2 regions of the Comamonas sp. B-9 genome follow, and region 1 is predicted to be linked to the other one. Evidence: predicted binding sites of a transcription regulator. Region 1 holds the regulator's gene; the other holds the start of a gene.
The links. The regulator sigma-54, encoded in region 1, starts transcription at its own class of promoters, with help from an activator protein. The targets are predictions, from matches to a motif close to TGGCANGNAANCTGCTTT.
Positions count from the first base shown of each region.

Region 2: the regulator sigma-54 is predicted to act here: its motif matches at 2,686-2,703, upstream of H928_RS0105720 (TorF family putative porin).

Region 1 covers NZ_APCR01000297.1:9,921-21,820, reverse strand. Annotated here, with positions in the region: gene H928_RS0102385 (hypothetical protein) at 1-63, shown strand, start outside; gene H928_RS0102380 (response regulator transcription factor) at 146-832, opposite strand; gene H928_RS0102375 (PAS domain-containing sensor histidine kinase) at 929-2,179, opposite strand; gene H928_RS0102370 (LysR family transcriptional regulator) at 2,348-3,274, shown strand; gene H928_RS0102365 (DUF2214 family protein) at 3,279-3,725, shown strand; gene argS (arginine--tRNA ligase) at 3,767-5,476, shown strand; gene H928_RS0102355 (SPOR domain-containing protein) at 5,503-6,207, shown strand; gene H928_RS0102350 (thiol:disulfide interchange protein DsbA/DsbL) at 6,264-6,908, shown strand; gene lptA (lipopolysaccharide transport periplasmic protein LptA) at 7,019-7,687, shown strand; gene lptB (LPS export ABC transporter ATP-binding protein) at 7,711-8,487, shown strand; gene H928_RS0102335 (RNA polymerase factor sigma-54) at 8,593-10,200, shown strand; gene H928_RS0102330 (aspartyl/asparaginyl beta-hydroxylase domain-containing protein) at 10,274-11,188, opposite strand; gene H928_RS0102325 (hypothetical protein) at 11,336-11,900, opposite strand, start outside.
Region 2 covers NZ_APCR01000571.1:208-3,639, forward strand. Annotated here, with positions in the region: partial or broken gene H928_RS26330 (rhodanese-like domain-containing protein) at 1-56, shown strand, start outside; gene H928_RS0105710 (ammonium transporter) at 144-1,451, opposite strand; gene glnK (P-II family nitrogen regulator) at 1,517-1,855, opposite strand; gene H928_RS0105720 (TorF family putative porin) at 1,899-2,630, opposite strand; partial or broken gene H928_RS0105725 (magnesium chelatase domain-containing protein) at 2,958-3,432, shown strand, end outside.

The sequences.
Region 1 (11,900 bases):
CGCTCCAACTTGGCGCTGGCCCGCCGCAAGGTAGCCGATGTCGAGTCGAACATGAGCATGTAAATACGCGCGAAGCGGCGTTGGCCGCCACCGCACAACGGGCCCGATGGGCCCGTTGGCTTTTGCAGCGCCCGTGCTGCACAGGCTAGGCCGAGACCAGCGGCGCGCGGAACTGGTAGCCCACTTTTTGCTGCGATTGCAGCGGCACCGCCAGCGGCGTGGCCTTTTCGATGCGGCGGCGCAGGCGGTAGATGGTGGCGTGCAGGCTGTTGTCGGAGTCGCTGGCCGTCGGGTAGCCCAGCAGCTCACGGATCTGGTCGCGGCCCACGACGGCGCCCTGGGCTTTTAGAAAACACTGCATCAGCATCAGGTCGGTGGGGCTCAGGTCCACGCTCTGGCCATCGGGGGTCAGCAGCAGGCTGCGGTGGCTGTCGAGCTTCCAGGCCGTGGCGACCTGGGCGGTGGTCATGATGCGGCGGTGCACGGCGCGCACGGCCAGCTCCACCTGCTCGAAGGTCACCGGCTTGGTCAGGTACATGTCGGCGCCGGCATTGATGACCTCGGCAAACACTTCGGGGCCCAGCCGGCCCGAGACGATCAGCACGCCCGCCTGGTTGCGCTTGCGCAGAATGCGCAGCAGCTCGGTGCCGTTGACGCCGGGCAGCATCAGGTCCAGCACATAGAAGTCAAAACGGTAGGGCTCGATGTCGGCCAGCAGGTCGCTGCTGTCGTTGTAAACCTGTACCTGAACGCCCTGGTTGCGCAAGTGCTGGGCCAGAAATTCGCTGTATTCGGGGTCGTCGTCGACCAGGGCGAGCGTGGCGGGGAGCATGGTGGTTCCGTGAAATGGTGCAGTCGGTGAAAAGTCCTGAGAAGCGCGGTGCCAGCTTCTGCAGGGGCAAGCGGCCGGTGGCCATCGCCTGGCTGGCTAATCGTCCAGCCCTTGGGGCAACTCAATGCGCATGATGGTGCCGTTTGGCTGGCGCGGCAAGGCCTGCACGGTGCCCTGGTGCAACTGCACCACCGAGCGCACGATGAACAGACCCAGGCCCGCGCCCGCCCGGTGGCGGTGTTCGGTGCCGCGCGTGCCTTTCTCGAACAGGCGCGGGCGCAGGCTGTCGGGGATACCCGGGCCTTCGTCGATCACCTCGATGATCAGCGCCAACGGGTCGTCCGAATCGGCCAGGCGCAGCAGCACCGGGCTGTCAGCCGGGGCGTAGTTGAGCGCGTTGTTGAGCAGGTTGCGGATGGTCAGCCGCATCAGCGCCGGGTGCAGCTGCACCGTGCGCGCCTCGGCATCCCAGACCACCTGGATGCGCGGGCGGGCATCGGCAGCGATGTCGTGCAGCACCAGGTTGACCAGGGTCGGCAGGTCGGTATCGGACGAGGCGCCAGCGCGCCCGCCCACGGCAAGAATGGTGCCGGCCGCCAAGGTGTTGTCCAGGGTGCCTATGACCTGCTGGAGCACATGCTCGGCGCGCAGCAAGGCCTTGGTGGCCGGGGTGGTCTGGCTCAGCTGCAGCTCGGCAATGGCCGACATGGTGGCCTGCATCGCGGCCGAGGCGTTGTTGAGTGGCTGGCGGATCTCATGCGAGAGCAGCTGAAGCATTTCGCTGTGCTCGGTGAGCATGGCGGTGCGCCAGTCCAGCAAGGTGCGCAGCTTGAGCAGCTCGCTTTTCTCTTCGGTGCGCTCCAGATCGGTGGACGAGAGCGCGGCCAGCTGCGCGCGCAGGTCGTCGGTTTGCGCCGCGTTGGCGTATTCGGCGCTGCAGTCCTGCATCAGCATCAGCACGCCCTGGGCGGTTTTGTTGCCTGCCGGCCCGGGCCAGAGGTGGGGCGAGAGGCTGATGCGGCGCCAGGCGACATGGCCATGGGCATCGGTCTTGCGCGTGTCGAACTGCTGGCGCAGGCCCTGGGCGGCGGCCTGCAGCGCGTCGTGGTGCTGCTGGGCAAAGTCGGGCGGCAGCGCTTCGTCGAGCAGTTGGCCGACGATGCCGGTCGTGGGCACGCCAAACCATTCGCACCACTGCGGTGTGGCCAGGCGCAGGCGCTGGTCACGGCCCCAGTAGGCCATGGCGACGGGGCTGCTGCCAAACAGGCGCAGCAGCTGGGCGGGGGCGTACCAGAGGGCGTCGGCGCTGGAGGGGGTGCTGGTGGGCGGCGTTGAAGCTGGCGGCATAGGAGCGGGGGCGCAGGAAAAGAGCGGCTGTCAATGATGTCGCAGCGGGATGTGCGCTTTCATGCGCCCGCCAGGCCGGAGCCCCGATGATAATAGGCTGTGGCCCTGCCAGCGCGTCGCACAAGCGGCGGCCAGCGGGCTTTGCGTATTGTCTGTGTTCTGTCTGGTATGGATCGCCTCAAGCAGCTCGAATCATTTGTCGCCATCGCCTCGCGCGGCAGCCTCACGGCCGCTGCCAAGGCCGAAGGCGTGGCCCCGGCCATCATGGGCCGCCGGCTCGATGCGCTGGAGGAGCGCCTGGGTGTCAAGCTGCTGGTGCGCACCACCCGCAAGCTCACCCTGACCTACGAGGGCGCGGCCTTTCTGGAAGACTGCCAGCGCCTGCTGGCCGAGCTGGCCAGTGTCGAGGCCAGCGTCAGCGCCGGCGGCATCAAGGCCACAGGCCATCTGCGCGTGACCGCGCCGGCCGGCTTTGGGCGCCGCCATGTGGCGCCGCTGCTGCCGCTCTACCATGCGCGCCACCCCGACGTGACGATCTCGCTGAACCTGAGCGACCGCCTGGTCGACCTGGCCGGTGAGGGCTATGACTGCGCGATCCGCGTGGGCGACCTGCCCGATTCCTCGCTGGTCAGCGTGCGCGTGGCGGACAACCGGCGCCTGTGTGTGGCCACGCCCGAGTACCTGCGCCGCCGCGGCATTCCGCGCCACCCCAGCGAGCTGAGCCAGCATGACTGCCTGACCTTGTCGAGCGAGGCCTCGCAGACGCGGGGCTGGGCGTTTCGCATGCCGGCAGCCACTGGCGCCAGCGAGGTGGTCTATCTCAAGCCCGGCGGCCCGCTCGATTGCTCGGACGGCCAGGTGCTGCACGACTGGTGCCAGCAAGGCTGGGGCATTGCCTGGCGCAGCACCTGGGAGGTCGAGTCCGAGATTGCCGCCGGCCGCCTGGTCGAGGTGCTGGAGGACTTTGCCGCGCCGCCCAACGGCATCTATGTGATGTTCCAGCAGCGCAAGCACCTGCCGCTGCGGGTGCGCTTGTGGATCGATTTCGTCAAGCAGCACTACGAACGAGCCGATTTCTGGAAAAAGATGGAGTAACACGATGACTTTGGAAGCTGTTCTGGCCTGCCTGCACCTGCTGGCCTTGTTGACCATGGTGGTTTTTCTCTCCAGCGAGGCGGCGCTGTGCCGCGCCGAGTGGATGAATGGGGCTGTGGTGCAGCGCCTGGCGCGCCTCGATCTGATCTACGCCTTTGCCGCGCTGGCGGTGCTGGCCACCGGCCTGCTGCGCCTGTTTCTGGGCGCCAAGGGCGTGACCTGGTATGTCAGCCAGCCGCTCTTTCACCTGAAGATGACCTTGGTCGTCGTCGGCGTGGTGCTGTCGTTCAAGCCGACAGCCGTGTTCCGCCGCTGGTTACGGCAATTGCGCGACAATGGCGCTTTGCCCGGGGACGCCGAGGTGCGCGCCACGCGTAAATGGGTCATGTGGCAAGCCCATCTGATTCCCGTGATCGCCGCCGTCGCCGTGTTTTATGCCCGGGGCTGGTAAACCGGCCTGGCGCTGGTAACTGCTTCGTCTAAGTTTCAAATATGTTGCAAGTCAAAAAAGATTTGCTCGCAGTGCTTGCTGCCGAGCTCGAGAAATTGTCGCCTGGCGCAGGTAGCCGTGCGGCCTTTGAAACGCCCAAGGTGGCCGCGCACGGCGACTATGCCGTGACCGCCGCGATGCAGCTGGCCAAGCCGCTCAAGGCCAACCCCCGCGCACTGGGCGAGCAGCTCAAGGCCGCGCTGGAGGCCACGCCCGCCTTTGCGCAGTGGGTGGAAGCGGTCGAGATCGCCGGTCCCGGCTTTTTGAACCTGCGCCTCAAGCCCGCTGCCAAGCAGCAGGTGGTGCAGGAAGTGCTGGCCCAGGGCGAGCGCTTTGGCATGCAGCCCCAGCGCGATGAAAAGATCATTGTCGAGTTTGTCTCGGCCAACCCCACCGGTCCGCTGCACGTGGGCCATGGCCGCCAGGCCGCGCTGGGCGATGCGATCTGCAACCTCTACGGCAGCCAGGGCTGGTCCGTGCACCGCGAGTTCTACTACAACGATGCGGGCGTGCAGATCGACACCCTGACCAAGAGCACCCAGCTGCGTGCCAAGGGCTTCAAGCCCGGTGACGACTGCTGGCCCACCGACAGCGAGAACCCGCTGGCCAAGAACTTCTACAACGGCGACTACATTGGCGATATTGCCCAGGCGTTCCTCGCCAAGCAGACCATCGAGGCCGATGACCGTGCGTTCACCGCCAATGGCGATGTCGAGGACTACGACAACATCCGCAACTTTGCGGTGGCCTACCTGCGCAACGAGCAGGACAAGGATCTGCAGGCCTTCAACCTCAAGTTTGACGAGTACTACCTCGAGTCGAGCCTGTACCAGAACGGCCATGTGGACGAGACCGTCAAGCGCCTGATCGCCAGCGGCCACACCTATGAGCAAGATGGCGCGTTGTGGCTGCGCACCACCGACTTTGGTGACGACAAGGACCGCGTGATGCGCAAGTCCGATGGCACCTACACCTACTTCCTGCCCGATGTGGCCTACCATACGCAAAAGTTCCTGCGCGGCTACGGCAAGGCCGTCAACATCCAGGGCACGGACCACCACGGCACCATCGCCCGCGTGCGCGCCGGTCTGCAGGCCGTCAATGTCGGCATCCCCCAGGGCTACCCCGACTATGTGCTGCACACCATGGTGCGCGTGGTGCGCGGTGGTGAAGAAGTCAAGATCAGCAAGCGCGCCGGCAGCTATGTCACCTTGCGCGACCTGATCGAGTGGACCAGCAAGGATGCGGTGCGCTTTTTCCTGCTCTCGCGCAAGCCCGATACCGAGTACACCTTCGACGTCGACCTGGCCGTGGCCCAGAACAACGACAACCCGGTGTTCTACGTGCAGTACGCCCATGCGCGCATCTGCTCGGTGCTGCGCGGCTGGCAGGAGCAGGGCGGCGCTGGCCTGCCTGCGCTGAGCGGCATCGACCTGGGCGCGCTGCAGGGCCCGCAGGCCCAGGCACTGATGCAGATGCTGGCCCAGTACCCCGAGATGCTGAGCAACGCCGCCGCTGGCAATGCGCCGCACGATGTTACGTTCTATCTGCGTGACCTGGCCTCGGCCTACCACAGCTACTATGATGCAGAGCGTATCTTGGTGGATGACGAAGCCACCAAACTGGCCCGTCTGGCACTCGTGGCAGCGGTCGCGCAGGTGCTGCGCAATGGCCTGGCCGTGCTGGGTGTGAGTGCACCAGAGCGCATGTGATTTTGCGAACAAAGGTAATAACTGCAATGCGACGACATCAACGTGGTGGAACCATCCTGGGCCTGATCCTGGGGCTGCTGGTGGGCGTGGGCGCGGCCTTGGCCGTGGCCGTGTACGTCACCAATGTGCCGGTGCCGTTTGTCAACAAAGGTGGCGTCAAGGGCGAGGCCAAGGACAAGGCCGAGGCGCAGCGCAACCAGAACTGGGACCCGAACTCGCCGCTCTATGGCAAGAACCCCGCGCGGGCACCAGCGGCTGTGGCGCCGGCCGCGCAGGGCGTGGTGGTGCCAGAGCCGCCGCGCACCGTGGCTGACAACGCCACCCCGCCGGTGGAAAACAAGCCCGCCAAGCCCGAGGTGGTGCTGCCCGATCCGGCCAAGCCTGCCGACAAGCCAGCAGACAAGACCCAGGTCGCCAAGCTCGATCCCAAGGCCGGCCAGGGCGCCGATCCGCTGGGCGATCTGGCCAAGTCGCGCAGTGCCGATGGCACCGACGGCTTCCAGTACTTTGTGCAGGCCGGCGCTTTTCGCAGCCAGTCCGATGGCGATGCACAACGCGCCAAGCTGGCGATGATGGGCTGGGAAGCGCGTGTGAGCGAGCGCGAAGTCAATGGCCGCACGGTATACCGGGTGCGCGTGGGCCCATTCAACAAGCGCGATGATGCCGATGGCCTCAAAGGCAAGCTCGATGGCGCCGGCGTGGATGCGCAAATCGTCCGCGTACAGCGTTGAACTTTTGGCGGTGCAGGACACTCCTAACCGCAACTTGTCACTGGAGTTAACAAAACATGAAACGTCGTGAGTTTTCCACTTTGGCGGCTTCCGCTACTGCCGCTTCCGCGCTGAGCCTGCCTTTCGCTACTGGCGCCAACGCACAGGCCAAGTTCAAGGAAGGCAAGGACTACCTGAAGCTGGCCAAGCCCGTCACCCCCGATGCGCCCGCTGGCAAGGTCGAGGTGATCGAGTTCTTCTGGTACAGCTGCCCCCACTGCAATGCCTTCGAGCCGCAGTTTGAAGCCTGGGCCAAGACTGCCCCCAAGAACCTGCAGATCCGCCGCGTGCCCGTGGCCTTCAACAACACCTTTGTGCCCCAGCAAAAGATCTACTTTGCGCTGGAGTCGATGGGCCTGATCCCTGACGTGCATGTCAAGGTTTTCCGTGCCATCCACGTGGAGCGCCAACGCCTGAACAAGGACGACGAGATCTTTGCCTGGATGGACAAGAACGGCGTGGACCTGGCCAAGTTCAAGGAAGCCTACAACTCCTTCAGCGTCGCAGGCCAGGTGCGCAAGGCCACCCAGCTGCAAGAGTCCTACGGCGTCGAAGGCGTTCCATCGCTGGGCGTGGCGGGCAAGTACTACACCGACGGCACCCGTGCCGGCTCGATGAGCAACGTGCTGCAAGTGGTAGAGTTCCTGGCGGCACAAGGCTGAGCGGCCTCCCCAACGCTTTAGACAAAGCCCGCACGCGCGGGCTTTTTTGTGCCAAAAACGGCCCAACGCTCCAGCATGGCTACAATGGGGCAGAGCAAGATTCATGCCTTATGAGACACCGTATTTTTAACACTTTGTTGGTGGCAGTGGCCCTGGCCGTGCCGCTGCTGTCGCACGCCGAGCGTGCAGACCGCACCAAGCCCATGAACATCGAGGCGGACGATGGCCGCCACGATGAACTCAAGCAGACCAGTGTCTTCACGGGCAATGTGGTGGTGACCAAGGGCACCATCATCATCCGTGGCGCGCAGCTGACCGTGAGCCAGGACCGCGACGGCTTCCAGCACGGCGTGGTCACCGCTGCGCCGGGCAAGCTCGCGTTCTTCCGCCAAAAGCGGGATTCCGCCCCTGGCGCGCCCGACGAGTTCGTCGAAGGCGAAGGCGAGGTCATCACCTATAACGGCCGCGACGACACCGTGCACTTTGAGCGCCGTGGCGAGCTGCGCCGCTACCGCGAGACCACGTTGACCGACCAGGTCAGTGGCCCGCTGATCGTCTACAACAACCTGAGCGACACCTTCACGGTCTCCGGCCAAAAGGGTGCCCAGGCGGCGGCCGATCCCAAGCCCGGCGCGCCCAAGAAGGACCGCGTGCGCGTGATCCTGACGCCCAAGGCCGACGGCAAGGCGGACGACAAGGCCAGCGCCCCGGCCAAGCCCGCTGCCGATGACAAGACGCCATTGCGCCCCAGCACCCAACTGAACGACGGAGCCAAGTAACCGTGGCAGAAAACTCGTCGACCATTTCCGTCAACGCCCGGGTCGCCAACAGCGACCACCGCAGCCAGCTGGAGGTCTTGCACCTGGAGAAGTCCTATGGCAGCCGCAAGGTGGTCAAGGATGTATCGCTGTCGGTGCGCAAGGGCGAAGTGGTGGGTTTGCTCGGCCCCAATGGCGCGGGCAAGACCACCTCGTTCTACATGATCGTGGGCCTGGTGCGCAGCGATGGCGGGGATATCCGCATCGATGGGCAGTCGGTAGCCAATATGCCGATCCACCAGCGCTCGCAGCTGGGCCTGTCCTCCCTGCCGCAGGAAGCCTCGATCTTTCGCAAGCTCAGCGTGCAGGACAATGTGCGCGCCGTGCTGGAGCTGCAAAAGGATGAGCATGGCAAGCCGCTCTCGCGCGCCGAGGTCGAGCGCCAGCTCACCGCGCTGCTGCAGGAGCTGCGGGTCGAGCACCTGCGCGAGTCACCGTCGGTGGCGCTGTCCGGGGGCGAGCGCCGCCGCGTCGAGATCGCCCGTGCGCTGGCCACCCAGCCCCGTTTCATCTTGCTCGATGAGCCCTTCGCCGGCATCGACCCCATCGCCGTGATCGAGATCCAGCGCATTGTCGCCTTCCTCAAGGAGCGCGGCATTGGTGTGCTGATCACCGACCACAATGTGCGCGAAACCCTGGGTATCTGTGACCATGCCTGCATCATCAGCGATGGCAAGGTGCTGGCCGCCGGGACGCCGCAAGAGATTGTGGAGAACGCAGAGGTCCGGAGGGTGTATCTGGGTGAACATTTCCGTATGTGACACCGCACGCCTTGGCGGGCGTGCCAGCCAAGCTACCGACCTGCGCTGCGGGCCCGGTAGGGCTGATCTGTTGCCAACTGCCGCAGCCGCTGCAAAGGCGCAGCCATGATGCCGTCGCTGTCGCTGCGCGTATCGCAGAACCTGACCCTGACGCCCCAGCTGCAGCAGTCGATCCGCCTGCTGCAGCTGTCCACGCAGGAGCTGACGCAGGAAGTCGAGCAGATGCTCGACGAAAACCCGTTTCTGGAGCGCGAGGGCGATGAGGCCCCCGAGGCCGAAGCCGGTAAAGAAGCCGCTGAATCTGCCGAAGCTGCAGACGCAGCCGACAAGGCTGCCGATACTGCTGCCAGCGCCGACACCAGCAACAGCAGCGATTTCGAGCCCGGAACCTCCGACCAGCCGCTGGATTTTGCTGCGGGCAAGGAAACCGGCGTCGATGCGGAGGCCGCTGCCGGCGATTCGGCATCGGACTGGGAAGAGTGGGGCGGCGATCTGCCCGCCCGCTCCAGCGCAGGCGATGACGACGACGAGACGCCGATGTCCGACCGCCGCAGCGAGCACCTGAGCCTGCAGGATGTGCTGCACCGCCAGGCCTTGTCGCTGCGCCTGTGCCAGGAAGACCGGGCCGCGCTCTACTTTCTGATCGAATCGCTGAACGACGACGGCTACCTCGAAGAAACGCTGGCCGAGCTCGCGCAAAGCTTTGGCGATGCTTCGGACCCCGAGCGCTACGAGGCGCTGCTGCACCACCTGACCGTGGCGCTGCGCTTGCTGCAAAGCCTGGAGCCGATTGGTGTGGGCGCGCGCAACCTGTCAGAATGCATGCAGCTGCAGATCAAGGCCCAGCAGCGCCTGTTGGATGAAGAGGGCTCGGACACGCCCGAGGCCGATGCGCTGGCGCTGGAGACTGCCTTGCTGGTCTGCCAGGAGTCCCTTGATCTGCTGGCGCGCCGTGATGTGCGCAAGCTGGTGCAGCTGACCGGCTGTAACGAGGCGGCGGTGCGCAGCGCGCTGGCGCTGATCGCCAAGCTCGAACCCCGCCCCGGCCGGCCCTATGCCGATGTGGACCGCAACACCATCATCCCCGATGTCATCGTGCGACCCAGCAATGAGCGCGGCCTGCCGGTGCCCGGTTTCAGCGTGCAGCTCAATGCCGAGGTGATGCCGCGCCTGCGCGTGCAGGATGTCTACGCCAATGCCTTGCGCAGCCACAAGGGCAGCGAAGGCCATGGCGCACTGCAGCAGCGGCTGCAGGAGGCGCGCTGGTTCATCAAGAACATCCAGCAGCGCTTTGACACCATCTTGCGCGTCTCGCAGGCCATCGTCGAGCGCCAGCGCAATTTCTTTGTGCATGGCGAGCTGGCGATGCGCCCCATGGTGCTGCGCGAGATTGCCGATGAGCTGGGCCTGCATGAATCCACCATCAGCCGCGTGACCACGGCCAAGTACATGGCCACGCCCCAGGGCACGTTTGAGCTCAAGTACTTCTTTGGCTCGGGCTTGGGCACCGAGACCGGGGGCAGTGCGTCGAGCACGGCCGTGAAGGCGCTGATCAAGCAGCTGCTGGACGAGGAAAGCGCGAAGAAGCCGCTGTCGGATGCAAAAATCGCCGATCTGCTGCAGGCCCAGGGCATTGAATGCGCGCGCCGCACGGTGGCCAAGTACCGCGAGGCCATGCGCATCCCGCCCGCCAGCTTGCGCAAGGCGCTGTAGCCAAAGTCTCAGCCACCATAAAAAAACCGCAGCTGCCTGGGCACTGCGGTTTTCGCTTGTGGAAGCTGCCGATTTACTTCGGCCACAGCCACCAGATGAACAAGGCCAGAGCGGCGAGCATCAGGCCGAACTTGGTGAACTTGTAGGCCGTCTTGTTCCAGGCCTTGAAGCGGCGGCGGTACTGGCCCATGTAGAACGAGATCTTGAAGATGCGGCTGATGAAGCCGCGCGGATCACCTTCGTTGTTGGGCGAGCTGGCGGCAGCCACCACATGCGTGCCCAGCCAGCGGTTGAGCCACTGCGCAAAGCCATTGGTCATCGGGCGCTCGACATCGCAGAACAGCACGATGCGGTTGCCTTCGGAGCGGTTCTCGGCCCAGTGCATGAAGGTCTCGTCAAAGATCACGCCTTCGCCCTCGCGCCAGCTGTAGGGCGTGCCATCGACCTCGATCATGCAGCGGTCGTCATTGGGCGCCAGCACGGCGAGGTGGTAGCGCAGCGAGCCGGCATAGGGATCGCGGTGCAGGTTGAGCTTGGCGCCGGGTGGCAGCTCGGCAAACATGGCCGCCTTGATGCCGGGGATGGACTGCACCAGCGCCGTGGTCTTGGGGCACAGCTCCATCGCAGACGGGTGGGCCTGGCCGTACCACTTCAGGTAGAAGCGCTTCCAGCCGGTCTTGAAGAAGGAGTTGAAGCCCGCATCGTCGTTGTTGGCCGCGGCCTTGATCTGCATGGCCTGGTGCAGGCCAATGGCCTCTTCGCGGATCTCGCGCCAGTGGGCCTGCAGTGGGGCGAGGTCGGGGAAGGTGCTGGTGGGCAGGTAGGGCGTGCGCGGTACCTTGCTGAACATCAGCATGAACACATTGAACGGGGCCGTGAAGGTGGAGTGGTCAAACAGCTGGCGCAGCAGCTTGTGCCGCACCTTGCCGCGCAGGTGCATGTAGAGGCCGCAGCCAAAGAAAAGCAGCACCAGGGCCAGAACGATGATTTTTGCCATAGACAGCGATTTTAGCGACTGCGCTGTGGCGGCGGGCTGCGCAAGCGCAAACTGGCGCGCGGCAAGGGCTGCGGGGCGGTGGGATGGCCTGCTGCCAGCAGGCCTATTGCGGTTTTGTCAACTGCAGGCCGGGTGGGCTTACCTGGGCTGGGCGGCAAAGGCGGTCTTGAGGCGCTGCAGCATCTCGCGGTTGAGCTGGCGCTGCTGGCCGCTCCAGTGCGTCATCGCCTTGTTCAGCTCGGCCTGCAGTGCGTTGGCGGTCTGCCAGTCGCCCTGGCCTGCGGCCCAGATCGCGTACTCGGCCATCACATCGAAGCTGCCCGAGTGCTGGCGCGCAAAGTCAAAGCTCTTGCGCGCCATCGCCTGGTCGCCCAGCTGGGCATAGGCCTTGGCCACCAGCAGGCCCACGGCCTCGGCACGAAAGTGCACATCGGCCTGGGCAATCACGCGCAGCTGCTGCAGCGCCTGCTGTGGATGGCCGGCCTGGTAGGCCGCTTGCGCAGCGCCCCAGCGGATATCGAGGTCGTTGGCAAACGGGCCCTTCATGCTGGCCTCGAAGTGGCCAAAGGCCTGCTCGGCCTGGCCATTGGCCAGCAGGGCCTGGGCCAGGCGGATCTGGTTCTGCGCGGTGGGGCTGTAGTCGTAGGCGGCCTGGGCTTCGCGCACTTCGCGGGTCGGGTCCAGCGCCTTGACGGCATTGCTC
Region 2 (3,432 bases), on a different contig from region 1:
TCAGCGTGGCCGGCGGCCTGGCGCTGTGGCCAGAGCGCGCCACGGCACCCGTCTAAGCTTTGTCTTCAGCGCCAGCGCGGCGCATAAAAAAAGGCCGGCCGGGTTGTGCACCCGTCCGGCCCCCCAAGGAGTATCCGCAAGAATCAACGTCCGTAGGCCGCTTCGCCGTGGGAGGTGATGTCCAGGCCTTCGCGTTCGGCTTCTTCCGTCACACGCAGACCACCGGTCAGCAAACCTGCCACCTTGTACGAGATCCAGGCCACCACACCCGACCACACGATGGTGATCAGCACGCCCTTGGTTTGCACCCAGATCTGGTGGGCCATGTTGTAGCCTTCTGGCTCGACACCGCCGAGGCTGGAGGCGCAGAACACACCGGTCAGGATGGCACCCAGGATACCGCCCACGCCGTGCACACCGAAGACGTCGCAGGTGTCATCGACCTTGAGCAGGCGCTTGAGACCGGACACACCCCACAGGCACAGAGCGCCGGCGAGCAGACCCATGACGATGGCACCCATGGGGCCGACAAAACCAGCGGCTGGGGTGATGACCACCAGGCCACCGACGGCACCCGAAGCGGCACCCAGCATCGAGGGCTTGCCCTTGTGCAGCGTCTCGCAAACCAACCAGCTCACGCAGGCTGCGCCGGTGGCCACGATGGTGTTGATGAAGGCCAGGCCCGCAATACCGTTGGCAGCACCTGCCGAGCCGGCGTTGAAGCCGAACCAGCCCACCCACAGCAGCGATGCGCCCACCATGGTCAAAGTCAGGTTGTGTGGGGCCAGCGCTTCGCGGCCAAAGCCCAGGCGCTTGCCCAGCACATAGGAGCCCACCAGACCGGCCACACCGGCGTTGATGTGCACAACGGTGCCGCCGGCAAAGTCCAGCGCGCCATCCTTGCCCAGCAGACCGCCGCCCCAGACCATGTGGGCAATCGGCAGGTAGCTGAAGGTGAACCACAGCACGGCGAAGATCATCACGGCCGCAAACTTGATGCGCTCGGCAAAGGCACCGACGATCAGCGCCACGGTGATGGCGGCGAACGTGGCCTGGAACGAGACGAACACATACTCCGGCACGGTGGCCATCGCACCCGACAAGGTATCGGGGGTGATGCCCATCAGGAACACCTTGCCGAAGTCGCCAAAGAAGTTGCCTTCACCGGAGAAGGTCAGCGAGTAGCCGTAGATGGTCCACAGCACGGTGATCAGCGAGAAGATCGTGAACACCTGGGCCAGCACCGACAGCATGTTCTTGCTGCGCACCAGACCGCCATAGAACAGCGCCAGACCCGGGATGACCATCAGGATCACCAGCATGGTCGAGGTCATGATCCAGGCGGTATCGCCTGCATTCAGAACGGGAGCTGCCGCATCGGCCGCAGCCGCGTTGCCCGCAGTGGCCAGTGCCACTGCCGCCAGCCCTGCCAAGGAAAGAAGTCGTCTCATGTTGTTCACACCTTCAAGATAAATTGGCTTGTTGCGCGCGCCTTGCCAGCGCGGAGCGCTGTTTTTTAGATCGCGTTCGGGCCGGTTTCGCCGGTACGGATACGCACCACCTGCTCCAGCGGCGAGACAAAGATCTTGCCGTCGCCGATCTTGCCGGTGCGCGCTGCGTTCTCGATGGCCTCGATCACCCGGTCCACCAGGTCCTCGGCCACCGCGATCTCCAGCTTCACCTTGGGCAGGAAGTCCACCACGTACTCGGCGCCTCGGTACAGCTCGGTATGGCCTTTCTGACGGCCAAAGCCCTTGACCTCGCTCACCGTGATGCCTTGCACCCCAATATCGGACAGCGCCTCACGCACTTCATCGAGCTTGAAGGGCTTGATCACCGCCACTACCAGTTTCATGTTCATAGTCTCTCCTGTCGTCACTTATTGCAGCGGCGCTGCATCAAAAAGCCTTGGTCAGCGACACGATCGCGCGACCCTTGTTCACAAAGCCAAAGGCACCGGTCTTGTTGGCGCCCACCCAGGCGGCGCTCAGCGAGAAGCCATCACCCAGGTCGTAGGCACCGCCCACGCTGTAGTCCAGGTAGTTGGGCACGCCCAGGTCCTTGATGTCGCTGGAAAAGCGCGTGTAGCCCACGGCCAGCTTCAAGGTCGTCTTGGGCGCCACTTCCTGGGCGAATGCCACATTCAGGTAACCGGTGTTACGGCCCTTGTACGTGCTGTCGTACTTGGTGCCGGCCCAGCCAAAGTAATCCTTCGACACGGTGTGCGAGTACTTCACGGTCACGGGACCCAAGGTGCCCGAGCCATACAGTTCGGTGGTGTTGCCCAGCGTGTTGCCGGGGTAGACATAGGTCAGCAGACCCACATCCCAGTCCACATCGGCGGCCTTGAACTTGTAGCCACCGTAGAAATCCATCTCCAGCTTGTTGTTGTCGAGCCAGTCGACGGTGGAGTTCCAGTTCCCCACATAAAAGCCGCTGTCGCCAAAGGCGTAGTCGACCCCTCCCTGGAGTGCGGGCTTGACCCATTGGGCACTAGAGGACTTCTGGTCCTGACCGCGGAACTTGTAGTTCGTGGTCACGCTCACATTGGCGGTCAGCTGCGCGCTTGCCACCATTGGCAGCGCCAGGAACGCTGCCCCCGCCACCACCATCCAGCCTCTGTTGCTCATTGCCATTGCCACACTCCTTGTTGATGAATTCGACCCATCCGTTTGTGGCAAGCACAATGCACAGAGCGTGCCAAACCCAGCGCCACCCGCTGCGTTGCGCGCACCAGACAAGCGCAGCGCGCTATATTTTTTTGCAAATGCTTACGTTCTGAGCCGCCACGGGGCGGCCAGGGGCGCGGAATGGCAGGCCGGCGCCGCCGCCACCCCGGCCCCGGGCTGTCGCCACTTGTTGCTGCCAGCGACTTTTGCGATGCTGGTGGCAGCCGTGCCTCCAAGAGGTGCTTCGCAATGCACCAAAAAGGTGCAAAACCACAAGGAAGCCCGCCCATGAGTCTCGCCGTGGTGCACAGCCGGGCCCTGGTCGGGCTCACCGGCCATCCCGTCAGCGTCGAAGTCCATCTGGCCAATGGCCTGCCCAGCTTCACCCTGGTCGGCCTGGCCGATCTGGAAGTGAAGGAAGCGCGCGAACGCGTGCGCTCGGCGCTGCAAAACAGCGGGCTGGAGTTTCCGCACAACAAGCGCATCACCGTCAACCTCGCTCCCGCTGACCTGCCCAAGGAGTCGGGCCGCTACGACCTGGCCATTGCGGTCGGCATTCTGGCGGCCAGTGGCGCCATCGATGCGGACCGGCTCCAGGACTATGAATTTGCCGGCGAGCTGTCGCTGTCGGGTGCCTTGCGCCCAGTGCGCGGTGCGTTGGCCGCCAGCATGGACCTGCACCAGCGCGGCCAGCAGGTGCGCCAGGTGCTGCCCCCGGGCAGTGCAGAGGATGCCGCCCTGGTGCCCGATGCCGAGGTCTACC